3 regions of the Bacillus sp. JJ1566 genome follow, and region 3 is predicted to be linked to each of the others. Evidence: riboswitches for the same ligand, from Rfam matches in the RefSeq annotation. Region 3 holds a riboswitch; each other region holds the start of a gene.
The links. A riboswitch is a leader RNA that binds a small molecule or an ion and turns the genes downstream of it on or off. The one in region 3 is predicted to bind cyclic di-GMP.
Positions count from the first base shown of each region.

Region 1: linked by a shared signal. The riboswitch ahead of V7112_RS05885 (sensor domain-containing diguanylate cyclase) and the one ahead of V7112_RS07830 (EAL domain-containing protein) in region 3 are both predicted to bind cyclic di-GMP.
Region 2: linked by a shared signal. The riboswitch ahead of V7112_RS18315 (EAL domain-containing protein) and the one ahead of V7112_RS07830 (EAL domain-containing protein) in region 3 are both predicted to bind cyclic di-GMP.

Region 1 is NZ_JBALOP010000010.1:71,131-74,422, reverse strand. Features, by position in the region: gene V7112_RS05890 (ABC transporter ATP-binding protein) at 1-1,018, opposite strand, end outside; cyclic di-GMP riboswitch class I at 1,302-1,429, shown strand; gene V7112_RS05885 (sensor domain-containing diguanylate cyclase) at 1,592-2,782, shown strand; gene V7112_RS05880 (YxcD family protein) at 2,941-3,228, opposite strand; gene V7112_RS05875 (hypothetical protein) at 3,216-3,292, opposite strand, start outside.
Region 2 is NZ_JBALOP010000051.1:2,801-6,092, forward strand. Features, by position in the region: gene V7112_RS18315 (EAL domain-containing protein) at 1-1,277, opposite strand, end outside; cyclic di-GMP riboswitch class I at 1,435-1,519, opposite strand; gene V7112_RS18320 (glycosyl hydrolase family 18 protein) at 1,829-2,404, opposite strand; gene V7112_RS18325 (hypothetical protein) at 2,405-2,935, opposite strand; gene V7112_RS18330 (SurA N-terminal domain-containing protein) at 3,201-3,292, shown strand, end outside.
Region 3 is NZ_JBALOP010000015.1:103,626-106,917, reverse strand. Features, by position in the region: cyclic di-GMP riboswitch class I at 59-147, opposite strand; cyclic di-GMP riboswitch class I at 934-1,018, shown strand; gene V7112_RS07830 (EAL domain-containing protein) at 1,451-3,292, shown strand, end outside.

The DNA of each region.
Region 1 (3,292 bases), on a different contig from region 3:
CAGGATCAAAGTAAAGCCCGATTTCATCGCCAACCTTAGCTTTCTTTGTGGAGTGTACAAGCCATTCATTTCCGTCCTTGTCAAAGCCGCAAATTTCATAGTGAACACCCCTAAAAAGCTGAGAGTCTACAACAACCTGTAGCTTTCCTTTTTCAACAGAGGTAATTTCTAGATCTTCAGGACGGATGACAATATCAACTTGTTCTTTGTCAGAAAAGCCTTGGTCAACACAATCAAATGTTTTTCCAACAAATTCAACTAGGAAATCCTTGTGCATTTTTCCTGTTACGATATTAGATTCTCCAATAAAATCTGCAACAAAGCGGTTGATTGGTTCATCATAAATATCTATCGGACTGCCACTTTGTTGAATCTTTCCTTTATCCAATACAAAAATCTCATCAGACATAGCAAGAGCTTCCTCTTGATCATGTGTGACAAAGATAAAGGTAATGCCAAGGCGCTTCTGAAGGTCGCGAAGCTCATACTGCATTTCTGTACGAAGCTTTAAATCGAGCGCAGATAAGGGCTCGTCCAATAAAATAATCTCCGGCTCATTGACAATCGCGCGAGCAATTGCAACACGTTGTCTCTGTCCACCAGACATTTCTTTAATTTCACGATTTTCATAGCCAGTAAGATTGACGAAGCTTAAAGCTTCCTTCACTTTTTTATCGATTTCAGATTGCTTCATTTTTTTTATTCGTAAGCCAAAGGCAACATTTTCATATACATTAAGATGTGGAAATAAGGCATAATCCTGAAATACCGTATTAACCTGACGTTTATTGGCAGGTGTCGTATTTACTTTTTTTCCATTAAAATAAACCTCTCCATCTGAGGGTTCAATAAATCCTGCAATCAAACGTAATATTGTTGTTTTTCCACATCCGGAAGGACCAAGAAGGGTATAAAACTTTCCTCTTTCAATTTCAAAGCTGACATTGTTGAGGACAGGTTGGTCATTATCATATTGTTTCGTTACATTTTTAAACTGGATAATAGGTATACTTTTCATAGCAACCCCCTTCTTTCTATTAAATTAAAGTGATAGGATTTTATGTAATCCGGCATAATTATACACGAACCGGTAAAAAATTCAATAACAATCACAATAGTCAAGGTGTAAAAATATGGGTTTCACTGTTGAAAATAATCGAGAGGGATTAACTAGGATATTAGTAATAGGAAAATATTCACATATTTAGAAAAATGTTAGGCCAATTTCATTGACCTAAAGCGAAAATAGAAATATAATTATAGTACAATTTAAAATACTCTTTCTTTAGTAGGGTAATTGAATAAAGTAAAGGCAAATTCATTGAAAGATGAAGACGCAAAACTATAGGGGCTTAGTCCATGAGTTTAAAAAGAAGGAATCGACTACCTTTTTGAACATCCGGTTTTTGGACATGCCAGCCAGTTGCCGAGTATAACTCGTATCGTAAGAACGAAGATTAATCGGTATTTGATTAGTCTTTTTTTATACCATTATATAATTTTGTTGCTACTATTCTACTAGATTTTTGGATAAGGGAGCGCTTGTTATTCTTTTAGAACTCCCTCTATAAAATTTTGGAAGTGATTACAAATGGAGAAATACATCCAGAATCTGAACGTACTAAAAAAAATTAGTGAACTAATCGCAAAGGTTGGTTCCGAAAAGAATTTGATTTCCGATGAGATTCGTAGCTTTTTTGACGCGGCCAGTCAAGAACAAGAAGAACATGAGATTACCAGCACCCTTTTAACCCAACTCCAACAAATGAACGAACAAATGGAAAATATGCATTGGATGAACAAGCATTACCGTATCCTTCATGAATTTGCCCAAATTTGCAGTAAAACCCTAAATGAAAGCGTTCTTCTTCAAAAGTCCTATGAGATGGTTTCACGTGTTATGCCAGCAGATGCATTTTATATTGCCTTGCATAATCCAGGTGATACGCATATCCAATTTATTTTTATTATGGATAATGGAGAACCGGCTCCTCCTAGTATCGTGGACTTTGGTGAAAATTACACATCAAAGGTTATTAAAACAAGAGAAATCATTCACCTCAAGCATCAAAACCAAAACATCGAATTTAATACAAAAATGGGGGAGGGGGACAAAGATACAAGGTCCTGTCTTTTCGTACCAGTTGTAATTGATGACCAAGTTAAAGGTGTGATTTCGACCCAAAGCTTTAAGGACTTCGCCTATCGGAAGGAGCACGAGGACCTCTTGCAAATGATTGGTGCTCAAGTTATCAACTCGATTGAAACAGCTCGATTATATGCGAAAATTTATACGATGTCTCGTACCGATGAATTAACAGATTTAAAAAATCACCGTGCTTTCCATGAGGATTTAGCACATTTAATTCGAAACGAAAATAACGAAATTACAGTTATGATGATTGATTCAGATGATTTAAAACAAGTCAATGACCACTTCGGCCATGATGCTGGAGATTTATATTTAAAGATACTTGCAGATGGAATAAAAACGCTATGTAATGATAAGATAGAAGGCTATCGTTATGCGGGCGATGAATTCATGATTCTCATTAAATCCCAAATCGATATGGGTGTGGAGGAAATCTACGAAACGCTAAAGGGGTACTATCGCGAACACCCACTGATCATTAATGATGAAAAAATTACGGTTTCGATTAGTACGGGCGTTGGTGTATTTCCATATAATGGAACAACTGTTGATTCTTTGAAAAAAGCAGCAGACCAAGCGCTTTATGCTGCAAAAGAAAGTGGAAAAAATCGCATGGTCGTGGCTCATTAATAAAAGCTCATCCAAATGGATGAGCTTTTTACTCGTTGTCTAGCTCCAGCGCCTAGCCCCTCGAGGTCATAAGCCAATCCGCCAAGAAGGATAAAGGGCATCCTTCTGGCCGGCTTTTCTTATGCTTGTCGGGGCTGAACAAGGCGCTTGCGCTTTTCTTAGTTAATATGGGCAATAATGCCTTCTTCATCGTCTAACACAAGTTTGATCCCGGCATACGGGTCTCTGTTTAGAAATTCGCCAAGCCATAAACGAATTGCTTCAATTAGGTTCGCCATAATAAGGACCTGTTTTCGATCGTTCACATAAACCTCTGCGGAGAACCCATAGTCATCGTCATACATGAGCTCTACTTCAACCTCTTCTGGCTTTACTTGCTTTTTTAAGCCGATATAAACACAGACGGCATTAATGATTTCTTGTTCCGAAAGAATTAGCGACGCCATTGATCAGCCTCATTTTTCTTGCGATCTTTGATCATTACGAAGATTTTGCGAATGATGGAAATAA
Region 2 (3,292 bases), on a different contig from region 3:
TGTTTACATACGGTATCTATGACAAATTCTGAGATCTGACGATGAACATTACTTTCTTCTGCAATTGTGATAAATTCCATCGGTGAAACTTCTCCCCATAGTGGGTGCTTCCAACGAATAAGGGCCTCTGCACTTGTTGCCCGTTGCAGCTTAACATCCACTTTAGGTTGGTATTCGATGTACAATTCACCATTCTGAATCGCACTGTGTAAATCTGTTTCTAATTGGAAGTTTTTAAAGGATTCAATATTCATATTTACTGAATACAATTGATAGTTTGCGGCACCATGCTTTTTTGCACGTTTTAATGCGGTGTTTGCGTTTTTTATGAGTTCTACCTTGTTTTCCCCGTCATCAGGGTAGATACTTATTCCAATGCTAGCTGTGATTCGAATTGAATAATCCTGGACATGAAGAGGAGATTGAATAATATCAATGATCTCTTTAGCATGACTCATGTACTTCTCATTTTTCATTGACTTTTCCACAATAGCGTACCATTCATCCCCTTGAGAACGGAAAAGGAAAAACCCCTTGGTAAGGTATTTTTCAAGTTTAACCGATAATTGCTTAAAAGCTTCGTCAGCAATTTTAAACCCTAATGTATTATTAATACGACTGAACCCATCTAAATTGACACAAAACAAAGCAAATCTTTTTTTTGAGTTTTTGAAACTATTGATGACCTCTTTTATATGGTTACTTCCATATAAAAAATTTGGGAGATTGGTAAGTTCGTCATGTGTGGTGATAAAATTTATTTTCTGTTCAAGTCGGAAAGAGTTCGTACAGTCTTCCATAATCCCTACAATTTTTTCGATTGTACCATCCCTGCCGTCAATGGCAATGGTTGTTTCGTTTATCCACTTAACATGTCCATCGGGAGTTTTAATCCGATATGTATGAGATTTTTTTCCTTCACGGGTAAATTTGGCATAGATTTGTGAAAAATCCAGGATACCCTCTTCATACCAAAGTGATTTCCAATATTCAACCGTTAATTCCTCTTTAGAAATCTCCAAAATTTCTTCTATTTTGCTTGAAGCATAGCTAATTTCTCCTTTTTTAAGGTCAATTGAAAATAGAGCTAAACCTAAATTGTTTAGAAGATACTTAAGATGAGATACGGTTTCACCTTCATTAAAAAATGTTGCAATATCATCAACAAATGTTTCCATGTTGTTTTCTTTAATACCTTCAAGATAAGCATTTTTGATCATTTGTGCTTGTATATCTACTTGATTTTGTTTTTTTCGAAATCGATCTAGTAATTTCATTTTCTGCCCCCCGGGAAAATCTAGTGAAAGTTTTTCATGTTACATTCCGGTAGTTTCAATCCATACTCAATGAAAATCTTAAACTTCAAATGAAATGTCATTAAATAAAAAAAGAAACTACACCGAATAACGGGAGTCCTTTTTACTCTCCATTATTTTCGGAAACCCGACTACCATAGCATAGCTGCCTTAGGCTCGTGGCTTTGCGTCCTTATCTTTTAATAAGTTTGCCTTTATCGATATAATATTTTATCTAACTATTTATAGTGCTTTAGTATTATCTAATAATATTAAAAAGAGAATATACTTTCAACATCTTTCAACAAAAACCAAAAGATTCCACTGCATTTTCATAATATCCCAAATAATTTCCAGTAAAAGCGCTATAAATCACACTGTTATTTTGATAATTCATATAATATAAGCTTGTCCTTTTAACGTAGAATGAAAAACTTCCACAAATCACAGGAATTTAACTAAAAAAAGGCAATCCACTTGGGTTGCCTTTTTCCTTGTTAGTTTCATCAATACACTTCACACATTCCATTCCATCACTTTTTTACTTTTATTTTCTCGGGTATGGTCTTCCAGTACAATGGGTCTTCTAAGCCAAGTCGCCAAATCCCGATTCCCCGTAAGTTATATTTTTCTGCAAGGTCTAGTTTAAACCGCAGACTATTGCTATTCTCAAACCATACCTGGTGGCTATGCTGTTCTTTATCTACGTAACTGAAATGAGGTGTTTGGGAACGGGAGTCCCATATAACTTTAGCATTATATTTTTCTTTCAGATCCATTATCTGTGCATAGGAGCTATAAACTGCTTTTTCTGTTGTTATATCCCAGTCACATCCATAACCCGCGATACCAAGTAAAATTTTTGATGGTGATACTCCCTGTTCCAAAGCATAACGAATCGTTGCTTCTGTCCAATCGACTGATGCTGTTGATCCGGGTGTTGTTCTTGGGTTGTGCTCATCGTATGTCATAATCATTAATCCATCAGAATATTGACCAAGTTTTTCGTAATCAAACCACGGTGACCAAGGATTAGCACGGGAATCACCTGTGTTTGCCGGAACTGAAACCGTAACTTCTTTTCCGTCACGATTTAGTGCATCAGACAATTATTTTATAAACAGACTAAAGCAATCTCGGTCAGCCAAATTCAAATTTTCCATGTCGATATTAATACCGTCATATTTAAACTGAGATATTTCATTGCGTAGGTTCTGAATGAAAACATCCCGGTTTTTATCGTTAGTAAGGACATTACTTGCTACCTGCTTGCCCTTATCGACGGTTTCATAGAAGAGATTATGTACAACCATATATACCTTTAGGTTTTTATCATGAGCACTCTGAATAACCTGTCTTTTATGATCTGATGTAACGGAATCTATAAGATTTCCCGGTTGTTTATCATCAAGCTTGTACCAAAAAGGTGCAATGATACTTAACCTAGTGAATTGCGAGTTAACTGTAGGTTGAGACCCTGGTAACGATCCTTCCTGTTCTGTGTAGAAACCTAAAACCTCACGGGGAATTTTATCATTTTTGTGTTCCTCATTTCTTTGTGACTGACTACAAGATGACATTAGTAATAAGGTCATGCTTAAAGAAATAATGGTGATTGACCAATAACAATTCTTCGCCATAATTACACCTTCTTCTATTTTGTATATTATTTAAGTTGATAAGAAAGGTTGAAACTTATTCATCTTTAAGAAGCTCTAAATTGCTTAATCGTATCAAACGTCTTTGTTACAGGCATCTATTATCATTATCAAATGTTTCAATTCTATTATAATTATTAAAAAAGAGCACATACGGTTTCATTTTCGTAGGATTAACTTTATAATGCGCACAAGACGATTTTTTTAGTGAAAAATTATACTACTAGCTTAAGGAAGGAGATCGTTTATGAAAAGAATAATGTTTACATTATTGACCGGTCTAATGGCAGTTGTTTTAGCAGCATGCGGAGGAAATGGAGAAAGTACAGAGGCTAAAAA
Region 3 (3,292 bases):
TGTTTGAATCGGAAGAATATTGAATTTCAACTCATAGTGTGAGTATCATTCTCCATTCTTCAGCGGCCCAGCCACCATAGTGATTACCATCACAGTAGGTCTGTAGCTTTGCGTCCTAATTTTTCAACTAGTTTGCCTTTGTTGCAGAATGAGAACGATTTTTGACTCTTTATATCTTTGTATATTTGCGTCGTCTATCACTCTCTGAAACTCATATTACCTTGCTAATCAAAAAAAGGGTACACATCAAATATTTCCAATAATAAACCCACTATTAACCAACTGTGATTTTCTTCAAGGAAGTAAAATGAATTATTTAAAAGGGTAATAAAATTTTAATTTGCTTTTGTTGGAGTTAAGTATTAGTAGAAAAAAACCAATAGTCCATCTGTATTATCACTGCATTTTCTTTCAAACTATTTAATTTGGAAGACGATCTGTTGTTTATTAGGTTTCGTCACCAGAAAAGTAAGCTCCCCATCACATTGATGGGGCTTTATGTTCAAATTTATGGTCTTTCTTTTGATCTTTTTAGGTCTTCCCATCGGTACAACCTTTACTTACCCCGATCTCCCATTATCTTTTGGGTTTCTTATATTTCCTCATTTTTAATAGAAAGCGACTGTTCAAAGGTTTGAGTGTTTTCATCTGCATCGACTGTAAACGTGCCATCGTAACCAGTTTCTCCTGACTCAGTCATTAATTAATCTTGTTTGCAAAGTACTTGTCTTTATTACGACTATGCAAAAAAATTTAATGAATTAACAAATTAATATGTGATAAAAAAGCACAGAAGAAGGGAATTATTTAGATATTTAATAATACAAAATATTTTATGGTACTTCCTGGTATTTGGCTTACGTTGTTGAATATATAGTGCTTTTGTCTTAATCTTTATACTACTAATATATTATATATGGTTAATAAGTTCTATAACGATATAGGCAAACTTATCTAAAGGTAAGGACGCAAAGCCACGAGCCTAAAGCAACAATGCAATGGTAGTCGGGTTACCTAAAATAGTCGGAAGGAAAGGATAACTCCCGTTTTCGGTGCAGTTATCTTTTTTCTAATAAACATGGTTAAAATAACGGATAAACAAAATAGTAATGCCTATCTAGTATAACTACACTATCCTTCCTAGAAGAATATAGGACCCCCTTCCTATTAGGAAATAAGAACCCCTTCCTATATGAATAGGAATCAAAGGTGATTCTTTTTTTTGACAAATTACGGCAAAATTAGCATGTAAGCACCAATAGTAAGAAAGTCTTGTGTAAATTAGTACTTTTTATCATAAACAACATAGGGATATGATTATGAATTTCAATCTTATCTAAATGTTTGAGCAAAAACGTTTTTGAAATACAACATAGACACTAACGCATTTTAATAGTTTCGAATACAGTTTGTTACATAAAAATATGCCGTGATTTAAAGGGGGATACAAATGGCTAAATTATCTTTTTTTAAACAACTTACTATGTTTTCAAATGATGAAAAATTTTTATCTACGAAAAATACTGAAATTGGGAATGATTTATTTCTAATAAAAGAACTAATAGATAATCATCCACATGCAGTTTTAGCATTTGATGGGAATGGGAAACTATTGCACTTTAACCAGTCGGTAATTAAGGCATTCGGATATAGTGAAAAGGAATTACCGAGTAAGATACAACAGTATTTTTATAGTAATGACAAATATAAAAGAAAAAAATATTTTCAACTTGCATTACAGGGGAAACCACAAAATTATCAAACGGCTATCTCACAGGCAAATGGGAATTTAATTAATATCGATGTTAATCTAATACCAATCATCAGTGATCGGGAAACGGCAATTGTTTATGCGTTTGCAAGAGATATAACAAAGTACGTTGAACATGAAAAAGAATTGGTCAAAATCAAAAGTAGCCTTGAATTAGCGCAAAAAGTAGGTGCAATCGGAAGCTATGATTATGACATTATGGAGGATGAAGCATATTGGTCGAATCAGATGTATGTGCTATACGGAATTGAAAATATTGAGGTATTTGTACCAACATTTGATAGTATTACAGAACTTGCTCATCCCGATGATCGGGAAAAATTTAAAAAAGCTATTCTATCTGCTATTGAAGAAAGACGAAATTTTGGTTTTGAATTTAGAATTCTTCGTAAGGATGGGACAACGATTCATCTATATAACCAAGCGGATGTAATCTTAGACGAAAATAGGAAACCAGTTCGATTTATAGGTACTGTTCAAGATATCACCAAAAGAAAGGTGATAGAACTAAAGCTTAAAGAAAGTGAAAATCAGGTTGAACATATTTTTGATAATTTGGATGCAGGTATTTGGTCTTTTGACATAAAAAAAGGTGACTACAATTTGGTATCCAAGGGAGTTGAGGCGATTACAGGGTATTCTCCGTCTGACTTCGGGAATCAAATTACTTGGGATTCACTAATCCATCCGGATGATTATACTGAATTTCATAATATACAACATAAAAAATTAAAAGGTGAAAATCTCTATCATCAATACCGCATTATTCATAGAAATGGGGAGGTTGTGTGGGTTCAAGATCAAACACTTCCTGTCCTTAACAAAAATGGTGAAGTCATTAGGTTTGACGGTATTATTTCAAATATTACAGAACAGAAAGAATATGAAAAAAGAATTCAATATTTGGCTTTTCACGATTATTTAACAAAACTACCAAATAGAATGCTTTTTGAAAATAAAATAAATGAATTAATCACAGCTTCAGAACATGTTAAAAAACACGTTTCAATTCTTTATATAGATTTAGATCGTTTTCGAAATATAAATGAATCACTAGGGCACCAAATCGGGGACAAATTACTATACGAATTTAGTCAAAGAGTAAATATGTTATTAAACAAAAACTCATTATTTGCAAGACTAGGTGGAGATGAATTTGGTATTATCTTTTGGGATTACGAAGACTCAGACTACCCGATTAATGCCGCCAAATCTATCATTGACTGTCTAGACCTTCCATTTATTATTGAAGATTTCGAATTACTCATAACTACAAGTGTTGGGATAAGTACATTTCCCGAGAATGGAAAAACCATTGAGGAATTAATAAAAAATGCAGATGCAGCTTTGTATAGGGCAAAGGCAAACGGAAAAAATACGTATCAAATCTATTCCTCCTCGTTAAGTATTAATTCCTTCAAACAGTTTTATCTAGAACGGGATTTGAGAAAATCAATTGAGAACAATCAATTAGTTGTATATTTTCAACCAAGGGTTGATTCTAGCACAGGCAAAATTGTA